Regions from separate parts of the Jeotgalibaca porci genome, predicted to be linked through region 2. Evidence: predicted binding sites of a transcription regulator. Region 2 holds the regulator's gene; the other holds the start of a gene.
What was found. Region 2 encodes HrcA, which represses chaperone genes, less so after heat shock. Its sites were predicted from a motif close to TTAGCACTCNNNNNNNNNGAGTGCTAA; they were not measured.

Region 1: the regulator HrcA is predicted to act here: its motif matches at 3,978-4,004, upstream of groES (co-chaperone GroES).

What each region holds. Positions count from the first base shown of each region.
Region 1 covers NZ_CP049889.1:973,824-989,533, reverse strand. The annotation lists gene G7058_RS05010 (ABC-F family ATP-binding cassette domain-containing protein) at 22-1,968, opposite strand; gene G7058_RS05005 (redox-sensing transcriptional repressor Rex) at 2,272-2,907, shown strand; gene G7058_RS05000 (YdiK family protein) at 2,959-3,162, opposite strand; gene G7058_RS04995 (CPBP family intramembrane glutamic endopeptidase) at 3,187-3,858, opposite strand; gene groES (co-chaperone GroES) at 4,037-4,321, shown strand; gene groL (chaperonin GroEL) at 4,355-5,971, shown strand; gene G7058_RS04980 (IS91 family transposase) at 6,118-7,452, shown strand; gene G7058_RS04975 (IS1182 family transposase) at 7,744-9,267, opposite strand; gene G7058_RS04970 (alpha-amylase family glycosyl hydrolase) at 9,511-11,289, shown strand; gene G7058_RS04965 (glycosyltransferase family 4 protein) at 11,441-12,520, shown strand; gene G7058_RS04960 (glycosyltransferase family 2 protein) at 12,544-13,299, shown strand; gene G7058_RS04955 (nicotinate phosphoribosyltransferase) at 13,401-14,903, shown strand; gene nadE (ammonia-dependent NAD(+) synthetase) at 14,923-15,710, shown strand, end outside.
Region 2 covers NZ_CP049889.1:2,228,333-2,244,042, forward strand. The annotation lists gene dnaG (DNA primase) at 1-1,746, shown strand, start outside; gene rpoD (RNA polymerase sigma factor RpoD) at 1,774-2,901, shown strand; gene G7058_RS11205 (tRNA (adenine(22)-N(1))-methyltransferase) at 3,167-3,868, shown strand; gene G7058_RS11210 (Nif3-like dinuclear metal center hexameric protein) at 3,865-5,007, shown strand; gene pepT (peptidase T) at 5,028-6,260, shown strand; gene G7058_RS11220 (DUF1294 domain-containing protein) at 6,325-6,531, shown strand; gene truB (tRNA pseudouridine(55) synthase TruB) at 6,619-7,542, shown strand; gene ribF (riboflavin biosynthesis protein RibF) at 7,566-8,543, shown strand; gene hemW (radical SAM family heme chaperone HemW) at 8,546-9,679, shown strand; gene hrcA (heat-inducible transcriptional repressor HrcA) at 9,776-10,822, shown strand; gene grpE (nucleotide exchange factor GrpE) at 10,835-11,335, shown strand; gene dnaK (molecular chaperone DnaK) at 11,395-13,206, shown strand; gene dnaJ (molecular chaperone DnaJ) at 13,384-14,520, shown strand; gene G7058_RS11260 (phosphoenolpyruvate carboxykinase (ATP)) at 14,656-15,710, shown strand, end outside.

The DNA.
Region 1 (15,710 bases), 1.0 Mb from region 2:
GCCTCGGTTTATGTAGAAAAGTTATTCTAACCCTTCCAGTTCTAAATTCTTAGCTTCCCATTCGTGCATACAGACGTCTTGTTGGTCTTGCAGAGTAAGGAGGTCGTCATTATATTCTTGAACTTTTTCGTGATCTCCGAAAACTTCGGGTAAAGTCAGTTGGGTTTCAATCTCTTCGATTTTACTTTCAATTTCCTCCAACTTTTCTTCTAGAGAAGTGATTTCACGAGATAGTTTACGTTCTAATTTCGCTTTTTCTTTGCTCGCATGGTAAGTCGACTTTACAGGAGGAGCGACTTCATCAGTCAGTTGTTCCTCTTGTTCTTCAGCAAGGAGCGCAAGCAACTCCGCTTCTTCTTGTTTCTTTTCGATATAGTAATCGTAATCCCCGATGTAGAGTTTACTTCCATCGGCCGATAGTTCTAAGATGCTGGTTGCAATACGGTTAATGAAATAACGGTCATGCGATACGAACACTAACGTTCCATCATAATCAATCAAAGCATTTTCCAAGACTTCTTTACTGTCGATATCCAAGTGGTTCGTTGGTTCATCCAACATTAATAAGTTATTCCGTTCCAGTGCTAACTTACAAAGGGCAAGTCGCGCTTTCTCGCCACCGCTGAGTGAACTGATGGTTTTTTCAACGTCATTTCCGGTAAAGAGAAAACTACCCAAAATGCTGCGAACATCTTTTTCATTCATAGTAGGGTGCAAGTCCCAAATTTCCGCCAAAACTGTTTTATTTTTAGACAACTTCGATAGTTCTTGGTCATAGTAACCCAGGTCAACGTTCGTTCCGAATTTTACGCCACCCTCAATAAAAGGAATTTGATCAATAATGGATTTCAATAAAGTTGATTTTCCGATTCCGTTTGGGCCGACAATACCAATTGCCTGTTGTTTGCGCAAATCTAGATTGATGGGTTTTGCCAAAACTTCGCCATTGTAACCAACAGCAGCATTCTCAACGCCCATCACCACATTGCCGCTCTCACGCTTAATGTCAAAAGCAAAGCGTACGGAACGTTCATCGCCCATAGGTTTATCCATACGGTCCATTTTTTCCAATCGTTTCCGTCGGCTTTGGGCCATTTTAGTAGTAGATGCACGCACGATGTTTCGTGCAACATAATCCTCCAGTTTGGCAATTTCTTCTTGTTGTTTCTCATATTGCTTCATTTCTTGTTCTAAACGAGCCGCTTTTTCTTGTAAAAACCAAGAATAGTTCCCTTTATAATGGTGGATTTTATTGCGACTGATTTCATAAACGTTTGTTGCAATTTTATCCAAGAAATACCGGTCATGGGAAACGACTAAAAGCGTTCCGCGGTAACCAAGCAAGTAATTCTCCAACCAAGCCAATGTATCAATGTCCAAATGGTTCGTCGGCTCATCCAAAATCAACAGGTCATTCTTTTCCAATAGAATTTTTGCCATCGCCAAACGCGTTTTTTGACCGCCGGAGAGCTGGGAAATAGGACGATCCAAGTCTTCTTCGTAAAACTTAAATCCATGTAAAACCGAACGGATTTCAGATTCATACCCGTATGCATCTTGCTTGTGGATTTCTTGTTGCAATGTGTCGTATAATTTTAAAGCTGCTTCCATGGCATCGGGGTCATTAATGACAGCTTCGTCCGCCAAACGCGTAGCAGCCTGTTCTGCTTGTTTCATTAATAAAATGACAGGTGCAAAGACCGTCAGCATTTCGTCCCAGATTGTTTTAGTGGAATCGACAGCACTGTGTTGGTCAAGATAACCAATGGTCACTTCTTTTTTCTTCGCAACAGTCCCTGCATCTGTCGGTTCAATACCGGCCAATATTTTTAGTAATGTTGATTTCCCTGCACCATTTCGTCCCACGAGTGCAATGCGCTCATTGTCCTGGATCGTAATTTGAATATTCTCAAATAAAACGGTCGGACCGAAATAACGGGCTAGATTTTGTCCTTGTAAGAGTATCATTCAGTCGTTCCTCAACTTTCTATTATATGCATAATCATTTTATCATAGTTTTTTCGTTCTGGGCGCATCCAAAAGAAAGGATGATGAAAACGGTCTAACCTTTGTGAAACGTGCACCATTTTTTTTATAAAAGCGATAACAACAAAGTTCAAGTTGAGATACCCTTCACAAAAAAGTACAAATTAAAACAAAATACTAGATTTTTCACGAGTGCATGCTATAATTGCACTATGTATTGATGAGCACAAAACGTTTATAATAGATAATTTTACATACATAAATTTGAAGAAAGCGAGAGAAACTATGCCAGCTAATAATGAAATTCCAAAAGCTACTGCCCGTCGTCTTCCTATCTATCACCGTTACTTACGCTATTTGCACGATGCCGGAAAAACGAGAATCTCCTCAACAGAATTGAGCGAGGCCGTAAAGGTTGATAGTGCAACTATCCGTAGAGATTTTTCATACTTTGGTGCTCTTGGGAAAAGAGGCTATGGTTATGATGTCGAATACTTATTGGAATTCTTCAGTAAAACATTGAACCAAGATCGTTTGACCAACGTTGCATTAATCGGAGTTGGTAACTTGGGACATGCGTTACTAAACTATAACTTCCATTTAAGTAATAATGTACGGATCAGCGCTGCCTTTGATGTAAATGAAGATATCGTTGGGACAATTGTCAGTGGGGTTCCGGTCTATCCAATGGGGGAAATGATTGAACAACTGCGTATTCAACAAATTGACGTTGTCATTTTGACTGTTCCGCAAGAAGTAGCACAAAAAGCTGCTAATAATCTAGTGGAAGCAGGAATTCGGGGAATTATGAACTTTACACCAATTCGTCTATCTGTTCCAGAAAATGTCCGCGTTCAAAACGTTGACCTGACGAACGAACTTCAGACCTTGATTTATTTCTTAGATAACAACATCAGTTAAGCATAAAATAAAAAATCCCGCGTCCTTCAAATTGAAGAGTGCGGGATTTTTTTATTTATTCACTTTATCTTTTATCTTGAAATACATTACTAACATTTGAATCGCTGTAACAATGTTATTCGTTGCGAAAAAGATACTAATCCACGTTAGGAATCCCCAACCGGATACATTAATGCTATCCACTGCGAAATAAATAAAAAGACCAGCAAATGCAAATTTCATAACGATTTGAAGAACGATATTTTTTAAATTCATAGAAATCCTTTCTTTTTACAACACTTATTGGAATAATTCAGGGAAATAAATTGGGAGTGAAGCAAAAGCATTCATTAAACCATGAGCCAACATCGGTGTAAAAATGTTGTTTGTCTTATAGTATAAATAAGAGAACCACAATCCCAAACTACCATAAAGAAGGTAGTGACCATCGAAATGGATGAAAGCAAACAGCAAAGCACTGATTACAGCTGATCCATAAAGACCAACACGTGACATGTTCAATTGAGTAAAAATAGCTTTACGGAAAACAAATTCTTCCATTACAGGTGCAAATACAGTAATCATAAAAATGAGTAAAGGATAAGCTTTTGTCATTTCTCTTAAGTTTTCGGTATTCGCAGACTCAATCGGTACACCAAAAAGATATTGTTCGATTAGTGAGGCTACAATTTGAATGAGAATCGCAGCTATGAAGCCTAACACACCCCAAAGTAAAACTTTAGGAATTGGAGCAGATGATGCTTTAATAATTGGCGCTTCAGGCGTCCATTTTTCTTTATAGTTAATAACGATCATCGTAATAGTTCCTAGAAAGGCAAAAATAATGGCCAAGGTTAAACTCATCGCGATTTGTTTCTCTGCCGGAAATAGGAACGTAAGCGGAACAGGCAAGAGTTGAGCTGCTAGGTATACGAAAATGATACGCGTGGATGTTGTCATTTTTCTTTTCATGTATCTAAACCTTTCTTGTTTGTTATAATTGTCCTAAGTGAGAGTATATCACAAGAATGAAAAAAATTAGTGAATTTGCTTGCATTATCAAAAAAGTTTGATTATGATAGAAAAGTAAGTTAGCACTCTGGATAGATGAGTGCTAATAAAGAATAAATTAATTTGTGGAGGGATACTTGTGTTAAAACCATTAGGTAATCGCGTCATTATTGATGTTGCCAAAGAAGAGGAAAAAACTGCAGGAGGCTTTGTGTTGCCATCTTCCGCTAAAGAAAAATCGCAAACGGGTGTCGTTATCGCAACAGGTAACGGTCTTGTAACGGACAACGGAACAAAAGTTGAAATGACAGTTAAAATCGGTGACCATGTATTGTTCGAGAAATATGCAGGGACTGAAATTAAGTACGATGGTACAGATTACTTAGTAGTAAAAGAATCCGATATCGTAGCAATCGTAGAATAATTTTTACAATAATAAGTATGAGGTGAATTTAGAATGGCTAAAGATATTAAATTTTCTGAAGACGCACGTGCAGCCCTATTACGTGGGGTAGACATGTTAGCGAACACAGTTAAAGTAACATTAGGACCGAAAGGCCGTAACGTTGTTTTAGAAAGAGCATACGGTTCTCCTTTAATTACCAACGATGGCGTAACGATCGCTAAAGAAATCGAACTAGAAGACCATTTCGAAAACATGGGAGCAAAACTTGTATCTGAAGTTGCTTCTAAAACAAATGACATTGCGGGTGACGGAACAACAACAGCAACTGTATTGACACAAGCAATTGTTCGCGAAGGCTTGAAAAACGTTACTGCTGGCGCAAACCCAGTTGGCGTTCGTCGCGGGATTGAAATCGCGGCGAAAGAAGCAATTGCTGGCTTAGCTGAGATTTCTCAAATTGTAGATTCTAAAGAATCAATCGCACAAGTTGCAGCAGTATCATCTGGTTCTGAAGAAGTCGGAGCACTTATTGCAGAAGCAATGGAAAAAGTTGGTAACGACGGCGTTATCACAATCGAAGAGTCTAAAGGTATTGAAACAGAACTAGATGTTGTTGAAGGTATGCAATTTGATCGTGGTTACTTATCACAATATATGGTAACTGATAACGATAAGATGGAAGTAAACCTAGAAATGCCATACGTTCTGATTACAGATCGTAAAATCTCTAACATTCAAGATTTACTACCTTTATTGGAGCAAATTTTGAAAGAAGGCCGTCCATTATTAATTATTGCGGATGATGTCGATGGAGAAGCATTACCAACATTGGTATTGAACAAACTTCGTGGAACATTTAACGTTGCGGCAGTGAAAGCACCTGGATTTGGGGACCGTCGTAAAGAAATGTTACAAGATATCGCAGTACTAACAGGCGGAACAGTAATCGCAGAAGATTTAGGTTTAGAGCTGAAAGATGCATCTATTGAACATTTAGGTCGCGCTGGAAAAGTTGTTGTAACGAAAGACAGCACAACAATTGTAGAAGGTGCTGGCGAGAAAGAAGTAATCGAGCAACGTGTAGCGGTTATTCGTGCACAAGCTGCAGAAACAACTTCTGATTTTGATCGTGAAAAATTACAAGAGCGCTTGGCTAAATTAGCAGGTGGTGTAGGGGTAATCAAAGTTGGTGCCGCTACTGAAACAGAATTGAAAGAGCGTAAACTACGTATCGAAGATGCATTAAACGCGACACGTGCGGCAGTTGAAGAAGGTATTGTATCCGGTGGTGGTACAGCGTTAGTTAACGTACAAGCCCGTGTACAAGGACTTGACTTAAAAGGCGACGAAGCAACAGGAGCACGTATTGTTGCACGCGCATTGGAAGAACCAGTTCGTCAAATCGCAGAAAATGCTGGAATGGAAGGTTCTGTTATTGCGGCACGCATTAAGACAGAAGAAATCGGCATTGGTTACAACGCTGCAACTGATGAGTGGGTAAACATGATTGAAGCTGGAATTGTAGACCCAGCTAAAGTTGTCCGTTCAGCTCTACAAAACGCAGCAAGTGTTGCAGGACTAATCCTTTCAACTGAAGGTGTTGTTGCTGACAAGCCTGCTCCAGAACAAATGATGCCACAAGACCCAGGTATGGGCGGCATGATGTAATTCAATAATTAAAGTAGAAGCGATTGGGGAAACCCGGTCGCTTTTTTTATAGTAAAGGGTTCTATAAGTTTTTGTGCTAACAGAATCCTGTATTGTCGGTAGTTCCACGCATTTGCCTTTTGTTCCACAGAGGGTAAAATAGAGATATGAAAAAGAATATTCTTCACGCCATTTTCTTTGATAAGGAAGACCACTGGGATTCCCTTGTAAAAATGTATGGGAAGAGGATTCGCCCGGTGGCATTAGCCGAAGTAGAAAAGTTTCGATATTGTGGAGATATCAAGAAAGGGTTTCGGTTGTTTGTTTGCGAAGGGTGTCATGATGTGAAGCATGTCCCGATTCGCTGCAAGGGGAAGTTTTGCCCAACCTGTGCGGTTGGGGAGAGTCAACGTTGGAGCGAGATGGTTTCGGAAGACATGTACCACACGATCCATCGGCACATCGTATTCACGATTGATGAGGGGTTGCGCAAGTTGTTCCTCCTCCATCGCAAGGAATTACTAAAGGGATTGATGGACGAGGCCGCCAATGTCGTGCAAATGTATTTCCGGAAAAAGCGTATAACACCGGGTATCATTGCCGGATTGCATACATTCGGGTCTCAGCTGGAGTTCAATCCGCATGTCCACATGATTGTGACCATGGGCGGGTTAAGTGATGGCGGGGAATGGCAGAACTACGACTATATCCCGTATAAGTTGCTTCGTGTCCATTGGCAAAATGCGGTACTGAAGCTATTGCGACGGACGCTGACACCGGAAGAGAAGAAGGAGGCCCAGCCCCTGCTGCAGAAGGCCTACACAAAGAATGCCGAAGGCTTCTACGTGAATGCCCCGAAACGTAGCCGAACCAATGTCAAGGCGCTCTTGCAATACATTAGCCGTTACATGAAGCGGGGACCGATTGCCCTCAAGCGGATCATCTACTATGACGGGGATACCGTCCTGTTCCGCTACCATGACAAGCGCACAAATAAAGAAGCGGTAAAAATAATGGTTGGGAAAGAATTCATCCTTTCCCTTATCCGGCATATTCCCGATAAAGATTTCAAGACAATCCGCCATTATGGTCTCTATAGCAGAAGGATCAAGACGGTTGTTCAAAAAATTGTCCGTCATCTTCAAGAAAAAATGGAGAAGCTACTCATCAGTGCCCGGAAGATGACCCAACCGAAAAAATGGCGGGAACGGATAACCGAAACATTCGGGGTTGACCCCTTGAAATGTCCACATTGCGGCAACTTCTACGAATTCAAGGGGACGGTTGTGTCCAAAAATGGTCATCTGGCCATCCTATATGCGAACGATCGGGATGCACGAAGATACCTGCGAGAGGAGATTGAACGGATTGAGTCGGAAAAACACCAACATCAGCAAGAAAAAGCTCAAGCGGAAGTTTTTGAAAACCTCAGGTTCGACTGGGAAGAGCTTCGACAAAGAAGCCTTAAACGAGAACGTGACCTATATCTGTCTTCAATGTAAGGCTGTCGAGGAAATCCCTCGCGAGATAGTCGATGAATTTGATTGGTTGGACGGAGGCGATCCGTTGGATCCCCCACGCTTCAGCTGCCAAAATTGCCAAAGTGAGATGGTCCCAGAATATTATCAGAGCGATTCGGGCATCACCTATGATAATAGGCATCTGAGAAGTAATGACTACAGCTAAAGAAAAAAGGAGGCTGGGACAAAATATCTCAGCTAACCAAAAAGATGAATGAGTTCAAAAAACTCAATCATCTTTTTGGTTTTGTATTAAAAAGTCGCGTAATTCTGTTAACTAGCCTTCCTTAGATTATATTTTCTCAAGTTATTGGCCATCAAGGCCAATTCAATATCAACTTTTACCTTTTCTTTTCCACGTAAATGGAATCGAGTGAAACCCAAATTAGCCTTTATCTGGCCAAAAACAGGCTCAACATCGATTTTGCGTTGTGCAAAAACCCGAGACCCTTCGGGCGATAAAAGCTTACTCGTTTCTTGTTCTTTTAATTCCTCATAGTGCCAATTATAGTTAAATGATTTTTGGGGGGCTTCTTCCGGATTAGTCGGTTTATAGACATGGATTACCTGAACGAAACCACTCGTGTTCTTCTTGCGGCTGATATGGCTGAAATAATATTTCGTGCCATCCGGATGGACAAAATAATTTTCTTCCGTCACATATTCCCAATTTTTTCTATTTTTATCTGATGATTTATAGCTATGCTTTTGTTCTTTATCAAACGCATTATATTTGATAAGGTGTTCCACACCAATTTGGTCCAAGTAATCCAGGTTTTCCTCACTGCCATATCCAGCATCAGCTACAATGGTCTTCGGTAAAATAGTCAAGGAATCTACAAAAGGGATGAGTGTCCGCGTATCCGTAGGATTTGGAAATATCCCGACGGCCAAAGCGAATTGGTTTTCAGTACCAATTTGAATATTGTATCCTGCCTTAAGTTGTCCATTTTGCATATAGTCATCTTTCATTCGCATAAACGTAGCGTCGGTATCCGTTTTTGAGAAGCTGTTCCGATCCTCCAAAACTTCTTCATACGCCGCATATTTTTTCTTACGTGGAATAAAGTCATTGACCAATTTACGCAAGTGTTTCTTTAGCGTCCGTCGTCTTTGCTTTTTAGGGTTTTTCCCTTTAACTGGATTCGCCTCGATGTCACTAGACAGGTCCTGAATTTCTTGCTCAATGATAGTGGCAATTTCTTCCAACTCAGCGGTGGACAGTTCATCAGAATCATCAATCTGCATGGCTTGGTCAACCAATGGTTGAATTTCTTCCTTAAAGTACTGCATCGCCTTTTCTTTAAGGGAAGCTTTGTATCTCTCAATGGCCTTTTTCCAGACAAAAGAAAACTTATTGGCGTTTGCTTCAATTTTCGTGCCATCAACGAAGAGGGTTTCCATCGTGACCATATTTTCTGTCTTCAGTTTCGCTGCAAATTCCGCAAACAATTCCGGTAACAGATTTTGGCAAAACAGTGATGACCGAAACCGGTTGATTGTACGGTAGGAAATCGTTTCTTGGCTTACCAACCACATCATAGCGATGTTCTCCAACATCATCTTTTCCATTTTCCGTCCCGAGAAGATACCTTCCGAGTAGGCGAATAACAAAGCCTTGATAAGCAAACGCGGGTGATAAGCAGGCCTTCCTTCGGAAGCCTCGAATAAAGGATAGGCAGACCAATCTAACGATTCAATAAATTCATCGATAACAAAAACAAGATGGTCTTGGGGAAGCAAAGCGGATAATTCCAATGGTAAAGTGGTTTGGTTTGTGTTATATTTTTTATACATAAGAAAGCCCCTCCTGAATGTATTTGTCGTTATTTACATTATACTAGGTGGCTTTCTTTTTTTATACCAATAACAAAGCAGCCCGGAAGAAAAACTTCCGGGCTGCTTTTTAGCTAGGTTTTGTCCCAGCCTCTTTTCTTAGTATTTTTGAAACGTGTTATCGGTAACAAATTGTATAAAAAAAGGGGTCATGCTATGTTATAAGAAAATAAAACCGCTTACACGAAAGAGAGGATAAAGAGAATGCGTGCGATAAAATATTTCTTACCCTTACTGACATTCGGTCTCGGTGCTTGTAGTCCGGAAGCGAATGACCCTATAACGACATTTCCAGAAAATCCATCTGTTCATGACAGTGTTGTTGTGTCGATTGACGAAGAACTATATTTTAGTGAAGGAATTTCCCAAGTAACAGTGGATGCCAAAGAATTAGGGGTGCCGTCTGAGATGACGTTTGATCCCTTACTGAATGAACTAAGTGTCACAATCGCTGATGATTTGGAGATAGGTGATAAAACGATTACCGTCTCCGTTCAGACCGCTGATGGAATAGAAACGTATGAAGAAGTGATTCAGTTAACCGAGCCGGACGAAAAAAGTGAATCCCTAGCTTTTGGATGGGATGAGGCGCGCATCTATTTTACATTGACCGACCGTTTCTATAACGGTGATAAAACCAATGACGACCCTAACAATGAAAACTACGATACGAGCCATCTGGAAACCTATCACGGTGGCGATTTCCGCGGTTTAATCGAAAAAATGCCGTATTTAGAAGAGTTGGGGATTAATACCCTTTGGATTACACCGATTGTTGATAACATCGAATGGAACATGCGTGAGCAGCAAAATAGTAATCAGTACGGATATCACGGTTATTGGGCCAAAGACTTTACGAAGATCGATGAACACTTGGGTGATTTGGAAACATTTAAAGAACTAATTGATACCGCTCATGACCACGGAATTAAGGTGATGGTGGATGTAGTACTGAATCATTCCGGTTATGGTATGGATGAAGAAGGATCTGTTTTCGAAGGGATGTTGCGGGATGAACCGGTTCCGAACCATCAAGTTCTAGGAGAATTGGCTGGTCTACCTGACTTCAAAACAGAAGAAGCTGAGGTGCGCGACCAATTAATCGCGTGGCAAACGGCTTGGATTGCAGAAAGTCGCACTGAACGCGGCGATACTATTGATTTCTTCCGCGTAGACACAGTTAAGCACGTTGAAGATACTACCTGGAAAGCATTCAAAAATGCAATTATTAAAGAACAACCATCATTTAAGTTGATTGGAGAACACTACGGCGCCTCGATTACGAATACGGGCGGATATTTATATGACGGAGAAATGGACAGTTTGCTGGATTTTGATTTCAAAAATATTGCCGGTAGCTTCGTAAACTGGGATGTGATGGGTGCAAATGATAAACTTATTACTCGTAATGAGCAATTAACGAGTGATGCAACGTTGGGGCAGTTCTTATCCAGTCATGATGAAGATGGGTTCTTGTATCGACAGGCAGGTGGCGACAGGGGCAAACAAAAAGTCGCGGCTTCTCTTTTGATTACCGCGAAAGGTCAGCCCGTTATTTATTATGGGGAAGAGTTGGGACAAACGGGAGCAACTGCTAGTAATATGGATAAGGGCGAATACAACGAAAACCGCTATGATTTCGATTGGGATGCAGTTGCCAGTTCAGATATGCATGCACATTATCAGAAATTACTGAATATACGTAAAAATAATAGTCTTATTTTTTCAAAAGGAGACCGCCGTACAGTTGCGGGGTCAAACAAGGAAGGCTTCGTTATTTTCAGTCGTAACTATGAGGGGCAAGAAGTAATGGTGGGACTCAATATTTTAGATGAGCCGACAACAGTGACCATACCGGTTTCAGAAGCAAGCTACTCAGACCTTTATTCAGAAAATACTCATTATAATGCCTCAGAAGGAACACTAACGATAGAAATCCCCGCTAGAAGCGAAGGTGGGACGGTTATCTTAAAGGCTGATTAAATAGCGGTTTTTATCTTAAGGGTTTCTCTAATCAATCCATTAGATAAAGCATGTTTATCTTTTTCAAATGTATTTTGTGTACGAATTATGATAAGATATCTAAGATTCCAACATGCAAAATTTATGGAAATGAGGATTTCAAATGTATGATATGTTTCGAGTATTAATGATGGGAATTTTTACAATCATTATTTCGCTATTTATTACGCCTATTATAAGAAAAATAGCCTTTAAAGTAGGGGCGACTGATGCACCGGACAAACGGAGAGTTAATACAAAAGTAATGCCGACAATGGGCGGATTAGCGATATATCTCTCTTTTTTCTTTTCAATTTTCTTTTTACAACCCATTTCTTATTCCGTCTCTATACCTATTTTTATAGCTGCAACACTCGTAATTGTTACAGGTGTGGTAGACGATATTAAGGAGTTGAAACCCAAATTTAAGTTACTGGGGCTTATCATTGCAGCGCTTATTATTTATTTTGTTGCAGATGTAAGAATGAACCTCATTAGTATTCCATTAGTTGGAGATTTCGAATTAGGTCTATTATCTTTACCAATGACTATGCTTTGGATTCTTGCTATAACGAATGCTGTAAATTTGATTGATGGGTTAGATGGTCTGGCTTCTGGTGTATCAATAATTGCATTGGGAACAATGTCAATTATCAGTTTTTTCTTTTTAGGCGGAAGTAATATACCTGTGTTTATTATGATATTCACCTTAGTATGTGCGATACTCGGTTTCTTCCCTTATAACTTTCATCCTGCTAAAATATTTATGGGTGATACGGGAGCATTGTTCTTAGGATTTATGATATCTGTTCTTTCGTTATATGGGTTAAAAAATGTGACCTTTATTTCTCTTATTATTCCGATAACAGTTTTAGGTATTCCAATAACCGATACGATTTATGCGATGCTGCGTCGTTATCTAAACCATATGCCTATATCTTCTGCAGATAAACATCATATGCATCATCGCTTGATGTCTTTGGGGCTCACACACAAACAAACAGTACTTACAATCTATGCAATTGCTTTAATATTTTCTTTGATAGCATTATTGTTTCCAATGACCACAGTTGGCGGAACTGTTTTAATATTAGTGGGACTGTTGATTGGATTAGAATTATTTGTGGAACTAATAGGGTTAGTGGGAGAAGATAGACGACCACTTCTAAAGAAATTAAGACAAATCGCAAATAAAATCAATAAAAAAGATTAGTTAATGCGATAAGGAGAAATAAAGTGCAAAATAACAAAGTAAAAATTGATGGCAAAGTATCCATTATCACCCCCACTTATAATTCAGAAAAATTTGTTCTAAACACTATTCATTCTGTTTTGAATCAAACGTATACGAATTGGGAAATGCTAATTGTTGATGATTGCTCTACCGACAGAACAGTAGAGCTTGTAAACGGGCTTAATGAGCCGCGTATCAAGTTAATCTTGCAAGAGAATAATTGCGGTGCGGCTATGGCACGGAATCGGGCAATTGAGGAAGCAGATGGCGAATTTTTTGCTTTTTTAGACAGTGATGACAGCTGGAGAATCGATAAATTGGAAAAGCAGATTCATTTTATGAGGGAAAATAACTATGATTTTACCAGTACACATTACGAACATGTGAACGAAGAAGGAATCTCAACGGGCACGATTACCAAAGCAAGAGAGCGTCTAGACTATAACGGTTTGTTAAAATACTGTCCGGGAAATTCTACAGTCATTTATAACGCTAAAAACTTAGGTGTATTCTTTATTCCTGATATTAAAAGAAGAAACGATTTTGTGATGTGGTTACAAGTTATCAAGAAAGCAAAATATAATTATGGACTCTTGGAGCCTTTAACTTATTACCAAGTCAGAGAAGGCTCTTTATCAAGTAATAAGAAGACGTTGATTAAGTACCAGTGGCGCGTATACAGAGAAATTGAAAAGCTTTCTCTTGTAAAGTCACTATACTTATTACTACATAAAATTTTTTCTGTTGTTATGAAATAAAAATGATAGGCGAAGAAGCTGTGAGGTTATTACAGCTTCTTTTTTATAAGATAAATGTAAATGAGGGAAAAACCGCTACATTTACGCTATAATAATGAAAAATGAGACCTTGTTTTGGAGGAGTGGTTTGGTTGGAAGAACAATATAAAGATGATAGTTTAGTTTTACATACGGATTTGTATCAAATTAATATGATGAAAACGTATTGGGATCAAGGAATTGCGGATAAACATGCTGTTTTTGAAGGTTATTTCCGTAAGTACCCCTTTAAGAATGGCTATGCGGTTTACGCAGGCTTGGAGCGTATTGTCGATTACTTGAAAAATCTACGCTTCACGAAGACAGATATCGATTATTTACGTGAAGTATTAGACTACCCAGAGGCGTTTTTAGAGTATTTAGAAAACTTCGAATTTAAAGCAACACTACGATCCGCTGTAGAAGGTGAATTGGTATTTGCAAATGAGCCGATTATTCAAGTAGAAGGACCACTCGCACAATGTCAGCTAATTGAAACGGCTATTCTAAATATTATTAACTTTCAAACATTGATTGCGACTAAAGCAGCACGTATTAGCTATGTTTCTGAGGGAGATACGTTGATGGAGTTTGGGGCGCGTCGTGCACAAGAAATGGATGCTTCGATTTGGGGTGCGCGTGCGACTTATATTGGCGGTTTTGATGCAACGTCTAATGTACGTGCCGGTAAAATGTTTAACATGCCAATTGCAGGAACGCATGCACATTCACTCGTGCAAGTTTATCGAAATGATTATGATGCCTTTATGGCCTATGCGAAATCGCATAAAGACTGTGTATTCTTAATTGATACCTACGACACGCTTCGTTCCGGTGTGCCGGCTGCTATTCAAGTAGCAGACGAGTTGGGCGATAAGATTAACTTCTTGGGTGTTCGTATTGATAGTGGGGATATGGCTTATCAGTCTAAGAAAATTCGTCAACAATTGGATGAAGCGGGATACCCGAATGCAAAAATTTATGCATCCAGCGATTTAGATGAGATGACGATTCTCAACTTAAAAATGCAAGGAGCAAAAATTGATGTTTGGGGAGTCGGTACAAAACTAATTACGGCTTTTGACCAACCAGCATTGGGTGCTGTTTACAAGTTAGTAAGTATTGAAAATGATGAAGGCGTGATGGTGGATACACTGAAAATTTCCAGCAATGCTGAAAAAGTTTCGACACCAGGACGTAAACAAGTATGGCGCATTACGCGTAATTCTGATGGTAAATCAGAAGGGGACTACGTGGCTCTATGGGAAGAACGTCCGGATCAATTAGAGGAACTCTATATGTTCCACCCGACTTATACTTACATTAATAAAACGGTAACCGACTTTACGGCCCGTCCGATTTTGCAAGACATTTTTGTGGATGGCGAGCTCGTATATGAGTTGCCGACATTAGAAGAAATAAAAGAATATTCATTGAAACACCGCAATGCATTGTGGGATGAATATGTTCGTATTTTGAATCCTGAAGATTATCCTGTGGACTTATCACAGAAGGCTTGGGATCATAAGATGAATACGATTCAACTGCTAAAACAAACCGTTCAGAAAAAAGCTCCGAAACTATAGTAGTCTAGAGGTGAGATTTATGCGTACATTACAAAAAGAGATTATAAACGCGTTATGTGTAAAGCCAGAAATTGATCCACAAGAAGAAATTCGTCATACCATTATGTTCTTAAAAGAATATATGCTCGCACATCCATTCTTAAAGGCATATGTTTTAGGAATTAGTGGCGGACAAGACTCTACATTAGCGGGTAAGTTGGCACAAATGGCAATGACGGAGTTGCGCGCGGAAACGGGCCGAGAGGATTACCAATTTATCGCTGTTAAAATTCCCTACGGTATCCAAGGCGATGCGAAAGACGTAGAAGATGCTCTTACTTTTATTGCTGCTGATAAAGTGTTGTCAGTTAATATTAAAGCAGCTACCGATGCGATTGAAGATGCAATGGCAGAAAATGGCCAGAATGTTTCCGATTTTAACAAAGGGAATATTAAAGCACGTCAACGGATGATTGTTCAATATACAATTGCGGGTGATAATGCCGGCGCTGTATTAGGGACGGACCATGCGGCTGAATCAGTCACAGGATTCTTTACAAAATTTGGTGACGGTGCTGCTGATTTAATTCCTTTATGGCGATTAAATAAACGCCAAGGGAAGGCGATGTTGGCTGCATTAAATTGCCCGGAGCATTTATATACAAAAGTACCAACTGCAGATTTAGAAGATGACCGCCCGGCACTGCCAGACGAAGTGGCTTTAGGCGTTTCGTATGAAGCAATCGATGATTACTTAGAAGGTAGAGCGATTGCTGAAGCTGATGCGGAAAAAATTGAGAGTTGGTATACGAAGACCCGCCACAAGAG
Region 2 (15,710 bases):
TGTCCGTTTCACGATGAACGAACACCATCTTTTTCTGTAACAGATGAGAAACAGATTTTCCATTGTTTCAGTTGCGGTAGAGGTGGGAATCTATTTACATTTTTGATGGAAGTAGAAGGCATCAATTTTGCTGAATCTGTAAAGAAAGCCGCTGAAATGAATGATATTCATCTGGATATCGATTTAGATACGAATAAACCTCAAAGCGAATTACAGGATAAAAAAAATAAATTGATTGCCATCCATAATGCTACTGCGGCATTTTATCACCAAGTATTGATGAATACCGTAACCGGTGAACCTGCTCTCGCCTATTTAAAGGAAAGAGGATTTACAACTGAATTACTGCAGGAATTTCAAATCGGCTTTTCACCTCCGGACAAGACCGCTACCCAAAAGATATTAGAAAACCAAAATTTCGCAGCGTCACTCTTAAAAGAAACGGGGATTTTTTCCGACAGATCGGATTCTTCAGAATTATTAGACCGATTTGCAGGGCGTATTATGTTCCCGCTTCGCAATGAAAAGGGTGCGACCGTAGCTTTTTCAGGAAGAATTCTTCCAACGGATAATGCAGAAAAGTCTGACTATCACGAAGCGAAGTATTTGAATAGTCCTGAAACGATTCTATTCTCCAAACGTAACTTTCTTTTCAACCTTGATAAAGCCCGTGTGAATATGCGAAAGACATCGGAAGTTGTCTTATTTGAAGGATACATGGATGTTATCTCTGCATGGAATGCGGACCAAAAGAATGGTGTTGCCTCCATGGGGACGGCGTTGACGGACGAACAGATGCGAATATTGAACAAAACAGTTGATTCGGTAGTGCTTTGTTACGATGGTGATAGAGCGGGGATGGAAGCGACAAGGAAAGCCATTGATTTGTTGAGTACCAATCAACGGTTTGATATTTCTATTTTTCCGATGCAGCCGGGTATGGATCCGGATGATTATATACAAGAAAAGGGTCCGCAGGCTTTTCGTGAGGGGATCCAAAATCATAAAGAATCAATTTTCCAGTTTCAATCGCGTTTCTTAAAAACACAGATAGACTTGGATTCTGAAAAGAACCGAGTAGAATATCTGGAGCGCATGTTGAAAGAATTAGTTCAGGTTGATTCGATTATCGAAAGAGAACTCTATTTGAACGAGCTTGCAGAAGATTTCGATATTGATTTAGCAGTGTTGAAAAAACAACTGCAAGAATATCAGCAAGTCCATATGCAATCGAAACGGCAAGAACCGCAGTATCAAAATCCGAGTGAATCGGTTGCAACCATCACATTGCCGACACGGCAAGAACTAACCAAGATGGACACGATTGAACGGCAGATACTCAATCGCCTGTTTCATCATGAAGAAGCCTGGCACTACTTAAACGAAGTAGCCCCAGATTTTCACTTCTTAAATGAACAGCATCAAACGATTTACTTTTTATACAGTGCTTTCCGCGACGAGATACAGTCCGTGGGTCATGTCGATCATTTCTTGGATCGTCTGCGTGACCAAAAACTAACTGAAATTGTATCAGAAATAAATATGAATGAGCTTGAAGCTGAGGTTTCAAGGCAAGAAATTAGTGATATTATTATCAGTTTGAGATACGAATCTTTGCAGAAAGAATTAAGTCTGAAGAATCAAGAAATGAAATCAGCGAGTCGAAATAATGACAAAGAGAGGGCAAAAACCCTTTTAGCTGATATAATCAACTTGAACAGACAATTGCGGACGGCAAGAAAATAATCCATACTGGGATGGAGGAATCATTTTATGGCAATAGAAAAAAATGAACAAGGTAAAACAATCGAGCAAGTTACGAATAAGGTGATCAAGGAACAAAAACTTCTTGGATCTATCTTTTATGACGATTTGACTGATAAAATCGCAACACCATTCCAGCTTGATGCCGATGAAATGGATAAACTAATCCAAAAAATGGAAGATAGCGGGGTCAGCGTTGTTGATGCTGATGGTGGTCCAACTGCCCGTCAATTAAAGACCAACGAAGTGGCTAAGAAGACTAAAAAAGAAGAACCGATTGAAGACGATACAGCAGCTCCACCAGGGGTTAAAATTAATGACCCGGTAAGAATGTATTTGAAAGAAATCGGACGTGTATCACTTCTTAGCGCTGATGAAGAAAAAGAATTGGCTATCCGTATTCAACAAGGAGAACCAGAAGCGAAACAAGAGCTTGCTGAAGCAAACTTACGTCTGGTTGTTTCTATTGCGAAGCGTTATGTGGGCCGCGGTATGCAGTTCTTGGATCTTATCCAAGAAGGAAATATGGGATTGATGAAAGCTGTTGAGAAATTTGACCACGAAAAAGGGTTCAAATTCTCTACTTATGCGACATGGTGGATTCGTCAAGCAATCACACGTGCGATTGCTGACCAAGCACGTACTATCCGTATCCCTGTACATATGGTTGAAACGATCAATAAACTTGTTCGTATCCAAAGACAACTTTTACAAGATTTAGGACGCGAACCAACACCAGAAGAAATCGGTGCCGAAATGGACTTGCCGACTGAAAAAGTTCGTGAAATCCTGAAAATCGCACAAGAGCCTGTTTCTCTAGAAACGCCTATTGGTGAGGAAGACGATTCACATCTAGGAGATTTTATCGAAGACCAAGATGTAACGAGTCCTGCTGAGCATACTGCTCAAACATTATTGAAAGAACAATTAGAAGAAGTATTGGATACATTAACGGACCGTGAAGAAAACGTATTACGTCTACGTTTCGGTCTGGATGATGGTAATGTCCGTACACTTGAACAAGTAGGGAAAGTATTCGGGGTTACACGTGAGCGTATTCGTCAAATCGAAGCGAAAGCACTCCGCAAATTACGTCACCCAAGCCGCTCAAAACAATTGAAAGACTTCTTAGAGTAAAAAAGTAAAAGCAGGAAGGCCCGGAGTGATATTCCCGGGCCTTTTTTAGATTGCATAAGTTAATAAGTTCGTGGTGAAAAAATGATAAGTCTGCACAAGATGAGCTAGAATCAAAAACTTGTGCAGACTTTTTTGTAGACTAGGATTTTAATCAACTTTAAAAAAATCCCATTCTTTTTTTATAAGAATCGTTGCAATAGTTCACTTTTTAGCCAGAAACTGATAAGATTAATAGGTTAAAACAAACGTGAAAGGAGGAGCAGAAATGAATGAAAATCAATTATCCAAACGTTTAGAAACTGCTGCATCCTATGTCGAAAAAGGAGCGCGATTAGCAGATATCGGATCTGATCACGCTTATTTACCTTGTAACCTAGCGCAAAAAGGATTAATCGAATTTGGAATTGCCGGAGAAGTGGTTCTTGGGCCTTTTTCTTCTGCAAAAAAACAAATCGCTGCCTCTCGACTGGAAGGAACAGTAGAAGCAAGATTAGGAAATGGTTTAGAGGTTATAGAGTCAAATGATCGTATCGATACAATCACAATTTGTGGGATGGGGGGCGATTTAATTGCCCGAATCCTGGATGCTGGCTTTGAAGAAGGAAAGCTTGATAATGTGAAGCGCCTGATTCTGCAACCGAATAACGCTGAAATGAAACTGCGCCATTGGTTGACAGATAACAATTTTGAAATTATGACAGAAACAATTCTGGAAGAAAATAGTAAAATTTATGAAATCATTATTGCTGAACCCGCAACAGAGGTTTCAAAATTATCGTCTGAAGATTATCTATTTGGTAAATTCTTACGGTCAGAAAAAAATGCTATCTTTGTCCGTAAATGGGAGTCTGAAATTCAGAAATATGAATATATTCTGCGAAGTTTAGAACAATCACACCGTGACATCGCTGAAAAGAAAGCAGAAGTCTTACGTATGATTGAAATCATAGAGGAGGAAATAAAATGACCCAACTTTCTGGTTATGATTTTGTAGCATACTTTGAAACGAAAGTCCCTTTGTGGTTGGCGGAAAAAGGTGATCCGGTTGGTTTGCACGTTGGTGACCTTAGTCGGCCAGTCAATAAGATAATGGTGACCCTGGATGTTCGTCCGGAAGTTGTTCAAGAAGCGATTGAAAAGGGCGTTGATTTTATTTTGGCGCATCATCCGCCGATTTATAAACCATTAGCGCGGTTTGATTTGTCAAATCCACAGACACGTATGTACGCCGATCTAATTAAGCATGATATTACCGTGTATGCCGCACATACGAACTTGGATAATGCGAACGGCGGTATGAATGATTGGCTTGCGGAAGCCCTGCAATTGAATGATGTTGAAATCATGGCGCCATCCCGTACGAAGCAATTGAAACGGCTGAATGTTTATGTTCCGGAAGAAGATGCTGATGCTGTTCGCAGCGCAATTACCGGCGCAGGAGCGGGCCAAATTTCCGCGGATTACGAAGATTGTTCTTACTCGGTAAAAGGAGTCGGTCGTTTTACACCGGTTGGAAATGCCCAACCTTCTATTGGTGAATTGAACAAGCAAGAAATGGTTCAAGAAGAACGCATCGAAGTCATCCTAGAAGAAGAAAACGTAGAAGCGGTCATGGAGGCTTTATTAGCTTCCCATCCGTACGAAGAACCCGTTTATGAAATGTATTCAATTGACCAACTGCAAAGTGAAAAGTTTGGTTTGGGACGTGTGGGAGAACTAGCGAAAGAAATGACACTCGCTGAGTTTATCCCGCATGTTAAAGAATCCTTTGATGTCAAAGGTGTACGGATCGTTGTTCCACCATCGAAAGAAAACATATTAATTAAACGTGTGGCTCTATGTGGTGGAGATGCCGGTAAATATTATCCGGATGCGATTAAGCAGAAAGCGGATGTTTATATTACGGGAGATGTGTACTATCACACAGCTCATGATATGCAGGCAGACGGTTTGATGGTTGTTGATCCGGGCCATATTATCGAAAAAATCTGTATTCCAAAATTAGCAACGCTGCTAGCAGAGTGGAAACGAGAAGAGTTATGGCAAATAGACATTATCGAATCACAAACAAATACACACCCGTTTATTTTTGACCACGAGATTTAATTTGAGAGGATGTCCAACGAATGACTGAAAAATTATTGTCACGTTTTTTAACCTATGTAAAATATGATACACGCTCAGATGAGCAGAGTGAAACTATCCCATCAACGCCCTCGCAAGTAGCGTTCGCAAAAGAAATTATTATGCCGCATTTAGAAGAAATCGGACTTTCTGATATTACCTATAATCCAAAAAATGGTTTCGTAACTGCAGCACTACCAGCTAACGCAGAAGGGATTCCTACAATTGGCTTCATCGCTCATATGGATACGGCTGATTTTGAATCAGAGAACGTGAACCCACAAATCCATGAAAATTATGATGGGGAAGCAATTGTATTAAATAAAGAGAAAAATATCGTTCTTTCACCAAAAGATTTCCCGAATTTACGTAACTATATCGGTCAGACAGTCATCACAACAGACGGCTTAACGTTATTGGGTGCAGATGATAAAGCCGGTATTGCGGAAATTATGAGTGCCATTGAAATCATTAAAAATGATGACACCATTAAACACGGCACCATTAAAGTAGCGTTTGGACCGGACGAAGAGATTGGAAGAGGTGCTGATTTATTTGACGTAGCATCTTTTGCAGCTGATTTTGCCTATACAATGGACGGCGGACCTGTTGGCGAGTTGCAATTCGAAAGTTTTAATGCGGCGCAAGCAATCGTTACGATTCAAGGGAAGAATGTTCATCCGGGTACCGCTAAAGATACAATGGTAAATGCGATGAAATTAGCCCTTGAATATGACAGCTACTTACCAGCGAATGAAGTTCCGGAACAGACTGAAAATAGAGAAGGCTTCTATCATTTATCCGGCATCGAAGGAACAGTCGAAGAAAGTAAAATGGTTTATATCATTCGTGATCATGACCGCAAACTATTTGAAGATAAAAAAGAAAAAATGCTGGCAATAGCAGCCAAAATGAATGAGAAGTTCGACGAACCGCGTATTTCCGTTGTGTTAAGTGATTCTTACTACAACATGGGTGAGATTCTTAAAGATGATATGCGTTCAGTTAACTTAGCAGAAAAAGCTATGCTTGCTCTTGATATTAAACCTGTTATTGAGCCAATTCGTGGTGGAACAGACGGTTCGAAATTAACTTATATGGGCTTGCCGACACCGAATATTTTTGCTGGTGGCGAAAACTTCCACGGTCGCTACGAATTTGTTTCGATTGAAGCAATGGAGAAAGCAACAGCAGTTATTGTAGAAATTATCCGTCAAAGCGGACTTGAAGCTTAAGGCAATGACGACTAATTATTTATTTGTCTGGTTAGGCATCACAAATATTCTTTTATTCTATTTCATGTATAGCGATAAACAAAAGGCACGCAAACGGAAGTACCGGATACCCGAAAAATACTTACTCATACTAGGTATTTTGGGAGGCAGCTTGGGTGGTATTTTGGGGATGCATCTATTTAGACATAAAACGAAACACACTTATTTTTACCTGGTTTATATTCTGGGAATGAGTCTATGGGTATGGATAATGACGCGTGTAATACGATAAGAGGTGGGCTGCTTTTAGGTATAGAAGCAGCCTTCTTTACGATATATATGCTATAATAAGCGAGTTGAAAAAAGGGGGATAGAGGCGATGAATGGTATCTTGCCACTATGGAAAGAACGCGGCATGACGAGTCATGATTGCATCTTTCATTTAAGAAGAATATTAAAAACAAGAAAAATTGGTCATACAGGAACGTTAGATCCTGAAGTGGATGGCGTTTTACCTATTTGTGTGGGTGCAGCGACTAAAGCAGCTGAATTCATGACCGATATGGGGAAAGCGTATGAAGGTGAAATAACTCTGGGTTATTCAACTGAAACAGAAGATGCACACGGTGAAATCGTAGAGCGTCTGCCAATTACGGAATTACCAGATGCATCTGTTGTTGATGCCATGATGCAGACACTGGAAGGAACGATTATTCAAGTGCCACCTATGTACTCAGCGGTCAAAGTAAATGGCCGCCGATTATATGAATACGCACGTAAAGGTGAAACGGTCGAACGTCCGAAGCGTGAAGCTGTAATCTATTCTTTTACGCGTACAAGTGAACTTCGTTACAATGAAGGAGAACAAACAGTGTCTTGGGATTTTTCCGTAGAGTGTGGAAAAGGCACCTATATTCGTACGTTGGCAGTTGATTTAGGTAAGGCATTAGGGTATCCGGCACATATGTCACGTTTGACGCGGACAGCAAGCGGCCCTTTCAAAAAAGAAAATTGTCTAACGTTAGCAGAAGTACAAGAAAAAATGGATCAAGGCGAAATAGATTCTGTCTTTCTTCCAATCGAGTCGATTTTTTCTGAATTTCCACGCTTTGATGCGGATGCTAACGTTTGGGAGCAAATCAAGAATGGTGCAGTTTTAGAAGCTCAGACTTTTGTAGGACTTGAAGATGCACCTTTAATCGCTGTTTATTATGAAGGTTATTTGGTAGCCTTATATGAGACACATGCGCGTAAAACGGATTTTAAGAAGCCAAGAAAAATGTTTCTTTCAAACATTGGTTAATATGAAAGAGTGTTGATATATAAATGGAAATTATAAATATTCATCATCCGTATAAACAGGAACAAATTCCGAATGAACCGATTGTATTAGCGCTCGGTTTTTTTGACGGTGTTCATAAAGGACATCAACAAGTTATTCTTGAAGCAAAACGCCAAGCAGAAAAGCACAATGCCAAATTGGCAGTTATGTCTTTCAACCATCATCCAAGTATTGTTTTCCAAAAGTTGGATGCAGAAACGATGCGTTACTTATCAATTATGGATCGCAAAATCGAACTTATGGAGAATCTGGGGGTAGACTACTTCTATGTCATCGAATTTACGTATGATTTCGGAACGCTTAAACCGCAAGAATTTGTTGATCAATATATTGTCGGTCTACATGCAAAAGCAGTAGTGGCCGGTTTTGATTATACTTATGGACCGAAAACAATCGCAGACATGGCACATTTGCCGCAATATGCAAAAAATCGTTTTGCTATTGTTGAAGTGTCCCCACAGGTTTCTGAGAACAAAGAAAAAATCAGTTCAACACGTATTCGGGAAGCACTGGCTACGGGTGATCTAGCCAAAGCGAATAGTATGTTAGGCTATACCTATCAATTCGGCGGTCATGTTATGCATGGAGATGCACGTGGACGCGAATTAGGATTTCCTACTGCTAATATAAAAGTGCAAAAAAATGTGCGCCTGCCTAAAACGGGAGTATACGTAGTTAGTATTCGCGTGCAAGGCGAGTGGTATCAAGGGATGGCTTCCATCGGCTACAATATTACCTTTGAAAAAGACCGTGACAAAACAATCGAAGTGAATATATTGAATTTCAACAAGATGATTTACGGTGAGGAAGTTGAAGTACGTTGGCACCATTTCATTCGTGATGAAGTGAAGTTCAACGGTATTGAAGCTTTGATTGAACAATTAAAGCAAGACCAAGTGGATACTGAAACATACTTTAGAGAAAACCCCGCTGCTTTAGAGACAACAGAATTGGAGCGATAATTATGACTGCAGCATATTTGCATATTCCTTTTTGCGATCATATTTGTTTCTATTGTGACTTTAATAAAGTTTTTCTAGAAGGACAACCGGTTGATGAATACGTTGACATGGTTATTCAGGAAATGGCAATCATGAAAGAGCGTCATCCAAATGAAAAAGTTGAAACATTTTATATTGGCGGCGGTACGCCCACCACGCTGACTGCATCACAAATGGAAAAACTCCTCATTGGAATTCAAACGTATTTCCCCATGGAAAAAGGTTCAGAATTTACAGTAGAAGCGAATCCAGAGAGTATCAGTTTCGATAAGTTTAAGGTCTTGAAAGAATACGGTGTTAACCGTATCAGTATGGGAGTCCAATCATTTAATGACGCCATTTTAAAGAAAATTGGGCGCATTCACACTTCTGATCAAGTGTACGAGTGTGTAAAAATGGCTCAAAAAGCTGGTTTTGATAATATGAGCATCGATTTAATTTTTCGTTTGCCAACGCAAACATTGGCTGACTTCTCGGAGACCTTGGATCGTGCGTTGGAATTGGATTTGCCTCATTATTCCGTTTATTCTCTCATCCTGGAGAATAAAACGATTTTCTATAATTTAATGCGACAAGGAAAACTGCCACTTCCGTCAGAAGATGAGGAAGCAGATATGTATGCATTGGTAATGGAGCGGATGGCCAAGGCGGGTAGAGAGCATTACGAGATTTCTAACTACGCTAAACCCGGTTATCAATCACAACATAATCTCGCTTACTGGCGTAATGAAAACTATTTTGGATTTGGTGCAGGCGCACATGGCTACATTGAGGGCAAGCGCTATAGCAACAACGGTCCGATTCAGCATTATCTGGAACCTTTACGAAAGAAAGAATCACCGATTCTCTATCAAAAAGAACTCACACCTCTGAATGTCATCGAAGAAGAGTTGATGCTTGGTTTAAGAACGATGAAAGGTGTGAACCGTTCACATTTTCAACAAAAATTTAACGAACCTGTCGAGAAATATTATGCAGATGAAATTGAAAGTCTAATCAAACGCGAGTTGTTAATGGTGGAAGATGATTTCTTACGGTTAACTCAAAAAGGTAAATATCTGGGCAATGAAGTATTCCAAAAATTCCTATTTAATTAAATTCGAGCAATTACTGTTGACAAAAAATATTCATCGTGATAAGTTATTTCATGGGTTAGCACTCACGAAAGCCAAGTGCTAAAGCGAGGTGAAAAGATGTTAACGGAAAGGCAACTTTTAATCTTAAATTCAATCATTAAGCATTATATTCAATACGGGGAGCCAATGGGTTCAAAGACATTATTGCACGAAACGAATTTATCCGTTTCACCTGCAACAATTCGTAATGAAATGCTGCATATTGAAGAATTAGGATTTTTAGAAAAAATGCATTCATCTTCAGGTAGGATTCCTTCCATTCTCGGTTACCGTCATTATGTTGATCTTCTCTTACAAGATAAGAAGAAGCGTTCACAAGATGGTTTGCGTAGGAAAGTGCAAGAATCTATCCGCGCCCCTTATAAAGAGGCAGAAGAAATATTGGAAACATCGGCTGAAATGTTGTCATACATGACAAATTATACAGCTCTAAGCATTGGACCCGAAAAATTAGATAGCCGTTTATCCAATTTTCAAATTGTTCCTATTACTACGGGGCAATATATGGCAATATTGGTTACGGATAAAGGATTTATCGAGAATAAAATGTTCACAGTTTCCAAAGATGTGGATGTCGCGAAAATTCAAACGATGGTCAATATCTTTAATGAAGAGCTGGTCGGATTGAAGTTAACGGAGGTTCATAAGAAACTCCAAAATGAAATTCCAGATATTATCCGCAGATATATCGGTAAGGAATTGAATTTGCAGGCCATCTTCAATGAAGTGGTACTAAAAATGAATAATGAACGCATCTATGTAGGTGGAGAAATGAACCTGCTCAATCATTTTAATCTCGAACGTGTTCACGAAAGAGAGCAAATGAAAGCTGTTCTTGGTCTAATCCATGAATCAAAAGACCTTCTTGGTTTGCTAAAAACTGGACAGGATGATTTCAGTATTCAAATTGGAACTGAAATGAAAAATGATTTATTGTCCAATTTTAGTCTCATCACGGCGACGTATAATGTCGGACCTGATGCACAAGGTTTAATCGCATTACTCGGTCCTACAAATATGCCCTATGAGCAAATTATTAATATTATGCGTATTACACGAGAAGAGTTATCAGATAGCATGCATGATTTTTATCAAGAAGAGTAAAGGGGAATTGACATGGCTGAAGAAAATAATGCACCAAATGAAAACACAGAAGCAGTTGAGCCTACGGAAGTAGAGCAATTAGAAAAGCAATTAGATGAGTTACAAGATCGGTATTTGCGTGTTCAAGCAGAACTTGCAAATATCCAAAAGCGTAACCTTAAAGAAAGACAGGACGCAGCGAAATATCGTTCGCAAAACTTAGCAACGGAATTATTGCCAGTTATTGACAATATCGAACGTGCTTTGGAAATCGAAGTTGAAGATGAAAAAGCTGTTAACTTTAAAAAAGGAGTCGAAATGGTTTATAATTTGATGATTGAAGCTTTGAAAAATGAAAAAATTGAAGCAATCAATCCTATCAATGAAGTATTCGACCCGAATTTCCATATGTCCATCCAAGTGCAAGATGCTGAAGAAGGACAAGAACCAGATACAGTTATCAATGTCGTGCAAAAAGGTTACAAGTTAGAAGACCGTATTTTGCGCCCAGCAATGGTAATTGTCGCACAATAATAGGTTATCCAGTTAATTGAATGATTCTAAAAAAAGATAGACAGGAAGGGATTTTGATTATGAGTAAAATTATCGGTATTGACTTAGGTACAACAAACTCAGCTGTTGCTGTATTAGAGGGTGGAGAAGCGAAAATTATTCCAAACCCAGAAGGTAACCGTACAACACCTTCAGTTGTTTCCTTTAAAAATGGAGAAATTCAAGTAGGGGAAGTTGCAAAGCGTCAAGCAATCACAAACCCACATACAATTGCATCTATTAAACGTTACATGGGTCAACCAGGTTACACAGTAGAAGCAGAAGGAAAAACATACACGCCACAAGAAATTTCTGCAATGGTTCTACAATACTTGAAGGGCTATGCTGAAGCATATCTTGGAGAAACTGTAGACAAAGCAGTTATTACTGTTCCAGCTTACTTTAATGATGCACAACGTCAAGCAACAAAAGATGCTGGTCGTATCGCTGGACTAGAAGTTGAACGTATTGTTAACGAGCCGACTGCAGCAGCATTGGCATACGGTTTGGACAAGACAGATACAGACGAAAAAGTATTAGTATTTGACCTTGGTGGTGGTACGTTTGACGTATCAATCCTTGAACTAGGTGACGGCGTATTCGACGTTTTGAGTACAGCTGGTGACAACGAACTAGGTGGAGATGACTTCGACGATAAGATCATCGACTACATGGTTTCTGAATTCAAGAAAGAAAACGGAATTGACCTAGCTAACGATAAAATGGCTAAACAACGTTTGAAAGATGCAGCTGAAAAAGCTAAGAAAGATCTTTCTGGTGTTACTTCAACACAAATCAGCTTGCCATTTATCACTGCTGGAGCAGCTGGTCCGTTGCACTTGGAAATGACTTTAACACGTGCTAAATTCGATGAATTAACACATGATTTAGTTGAACGTACGAAAATTCCTGTACGTCGCGCAATCGCTGACGCTGGAATCAAACAATCTGAAATTGACCAAGTAATCTTGGTTGGTGGATCAACACGTATCCCTGCAGTTATCGAAGCAGTACGTCGTGAATCAGGTAAAGAACCTAACAAATCTGTTAACCCGGACGAAGTAGTAGCAATGGGTGCAGCAATTCAAGGTGGCGTTATCTCTGGAGACGTTAAAGATATCGTTCTTCTAGACGTTACACCACTTTCACTAGGTATCGAAACAATGGGTGGCGTGTTCACGAAATTGATCGATCGTAACACAACAATTCCAACAAGCAAATCACAAGTATTCTCTACAGCAGCTGATAACCAACCAGCAGTAGATGTACACGTATTGCAAGGTGAGCGTCCAATGGCAGCTGACAACAAAACACTTGGTCGCTTCCAATTGACTGATATTCCTGCAGCACCACGTGGTGTTCCACAAATTGAAGTTACATTTGACATTGATAAAAACGGTATTGTTAACGTAAGTGCAAAAGACTTAGGAACGCAAAAAGAACAACAAATTACGATTAAATCTTCATCTGGTCTAACTGATGAAGAAATCGAGAAAATGGTTAAAGATGCTGAAGCAAACGCAGAAGCAGATAAAGCACGTAAAGAAGAAGTAGAATTACGCAACGAAGTTGACCAACTAATCTTCCAAACTGACAAAACATTGAAAGATTTAGAAGGAAAAGTAGATGCAGATGAAGTTAAGAAAGCTGAAGAAGCACGTGACGAGCTGAAAGCTGCTATTGAAGCAGACGATTTAGAAGCAATGAAGACTAAACGTGACGCACTTAACGAAATCGTTCAAAACTTAACTGTTAAACTTTACGAACAAGCAGCTGCACAACAACAAGGACAAGATGCTGAGGCAGGTTCTGATGACGGCGTTGTTGACGCAGATTTCGAAGAAGTAGACTAAGCAAATCAACTGTGAATAATGGAAAACACGTACAGGGCGCTAGATGAACTGTACGTGTTTTCCTGAACGGTTGCCAAACTCTTGAGCAACTATTGCATGCGGATGGATAAAAACAATCCTTTTCAGCATCATGAGCGGAAAAGATCCGTGTCATAGTGATCAAATGGAGGAAATCAAATGGCGAAAAGAGATTATTATGAAGTACTGGGTGTTTCTAAAAGTGCTTCGGAGGACGAAATAAAAAAAGCTTATCGTAAGCTTTCTAAAAAGTTTCATCCGGATATTAATAAAGCGGATGATGCAGATCAAAAGTTCAAGGAAGTAACTGAAGCTTACGAAGTATTAAGCGATTCCCAAAAACGAGCAGCATATGATCAATATGGTCATGCAAGCACGGATCCAAACTTTGGAGCCGGTGGTGGCTTCGGTGGCGGTGGTTTTGGTGGATTTACCGGCGGATTCGATGACATCTTTGATACTTTCTTTGGTGGAGGCGGAAGATCGCGTAATGCAAATGCGCCGCGTCAAGGTGCCGATTTACAATACCGTGTTCATTTAAAGTTTGAGGAAGCTATTTTTGGTAAGAAAGAAACGATTCGTTATTCACGTGAAGAAGAATGTGTGACGTGTCATGGTTCAGGAGCCAAACCGGGGACAGAACCGAGAACGTGTTCAAAATGTCACGGTGCGGGTGCGGTTCAAGTTGAACGTAACACACCATTCGGTCGCGTTATGACACAAGCAGCCTGTGATGTGTGTAATGGAACGGGTAAAGAAATTATTAGCAAATGTAATGACTGTCATGGTTCTGGCCATGTTGAAAGTACACATTCTGTTAATGTTACCATTCCAGCTGGAGTAGAAGACGGCCAACAACTTCGTTTGGCAGGTCAAGGTGAAGTAGGTAGAAATGGTGGTCCTTATGGTGACTTATATGTCGTCTTCGCAGTTGAAGAAAGTGATATATTTGACCGAGATGGCGCTGAAATTTTCTATGTTCTACCTATTCCTTTCGTCCATGCAGCGTTGGGTACAGAGGTAGAAGTGCCTACTGTACACGGCAATGTTAAACTGAAAATTCCTGCAGGAACACAAACAGGTACAACTTTCCGTCTAAAAGGAAAAGGTGCACCGCGTCTAAGAGGAACAACAAACGGTGATCAACACGTCAAAGTGACGATTGTGACACCTAAGAACCTGACAGACGAGCAAAAAGATGCTTTACGTACATTTGCAGAAGTTTCCGGAGATCATCTATCAGAAGATTCAAGTGGATTCTTTGATAAAATGCGTGATGCATTCAAAAAAGGTTAATAATTACCGACAAAAAAACGAGGGTGAGAGTGTATCTCCTCCTCGTTTTTTATACAATCATTCAATTTGAAAGGGGTTACATTTAAGTGGAATAAGTCTATAATAGAATTAACAACACAAAAGGAGTGGTAGTACATGGCAACTGTAGGAAGATACGAAAGGTCAGATTTAAAGAAACACAACAACTTATTGTCCCGTTTTCGTACAACTGTGGAAACAGCGTTTTATGGTAATAATATGGTTGAAGTTACCAATCTCGCAGAAGCTTACCTACTCGCAAAAGATTCCGCCAGCACCATTGTCACTGATCTTCCGGTTAAACACACGAAAGAGTTGGGATTACCGGATGATGCCAAGATTTTGATTGAAAATGGAGGTAAAGTTGTCGGTCGTACTGCCCGTGCCAGAGTCATTCGTGGTGATGATAAAGAAGTTGATGAAAAAGTTGAAGGTATCGTTCGTGACGCGATTTACAACAACCGAGATAGTCTTTATTACAAGACAAGCGGTTATGTCGGTTTGGATGAAGATTTTATGATTAAAGCGCATATTGCGTTCCCGGAAGGCCAGGAAAACAATCTTTATTCATGGTTATTAAATTTTCAACCGGCTACAGATACTTATAATGATATGTACAAAAAATCTCAAAAGTACAACGAAGGAGATATTTTTATCTATACAGATCCAGATTGGCGTCATCCGGACTATCCACTTGGATTAGCCTATTTTGAACCTGAAAAAAATGTTGCCTGTATTCTTGGAATGCAGTATTTTGGCGAGTTCAAAAAAGGTACCTTGACGCTTGCGTGGGGGACAGCGCATCGTAATAAATATGTTGCTTGCCATGGTGGCCAAAAAGCGTTCTATTTAGAGGGTGGCAATTCATACGTAGCTTCTTTCTTTGGATTATCGGGATCAGGAAAATCGACACTGACACACGACAAACATGGCAATAAATACAACGTAAAAGTTCTGCATGATGATGCTTTTATTATTAATCTGGCAGATGGCTCATCCATTGCTTTGGAGCCTTCTTATTTTGATAAAACGCAGGATTATCCGGCCGATCACCCCGAGCAAGATTACTTTGTGACAGTTCAAAACGTTGGTGTCACTTTAGACACTGAAGGCAAGAAAGTACTTGTCACAGAAGATATTCGAAATGGGAACGGAAGAACGGTTAAATCGCG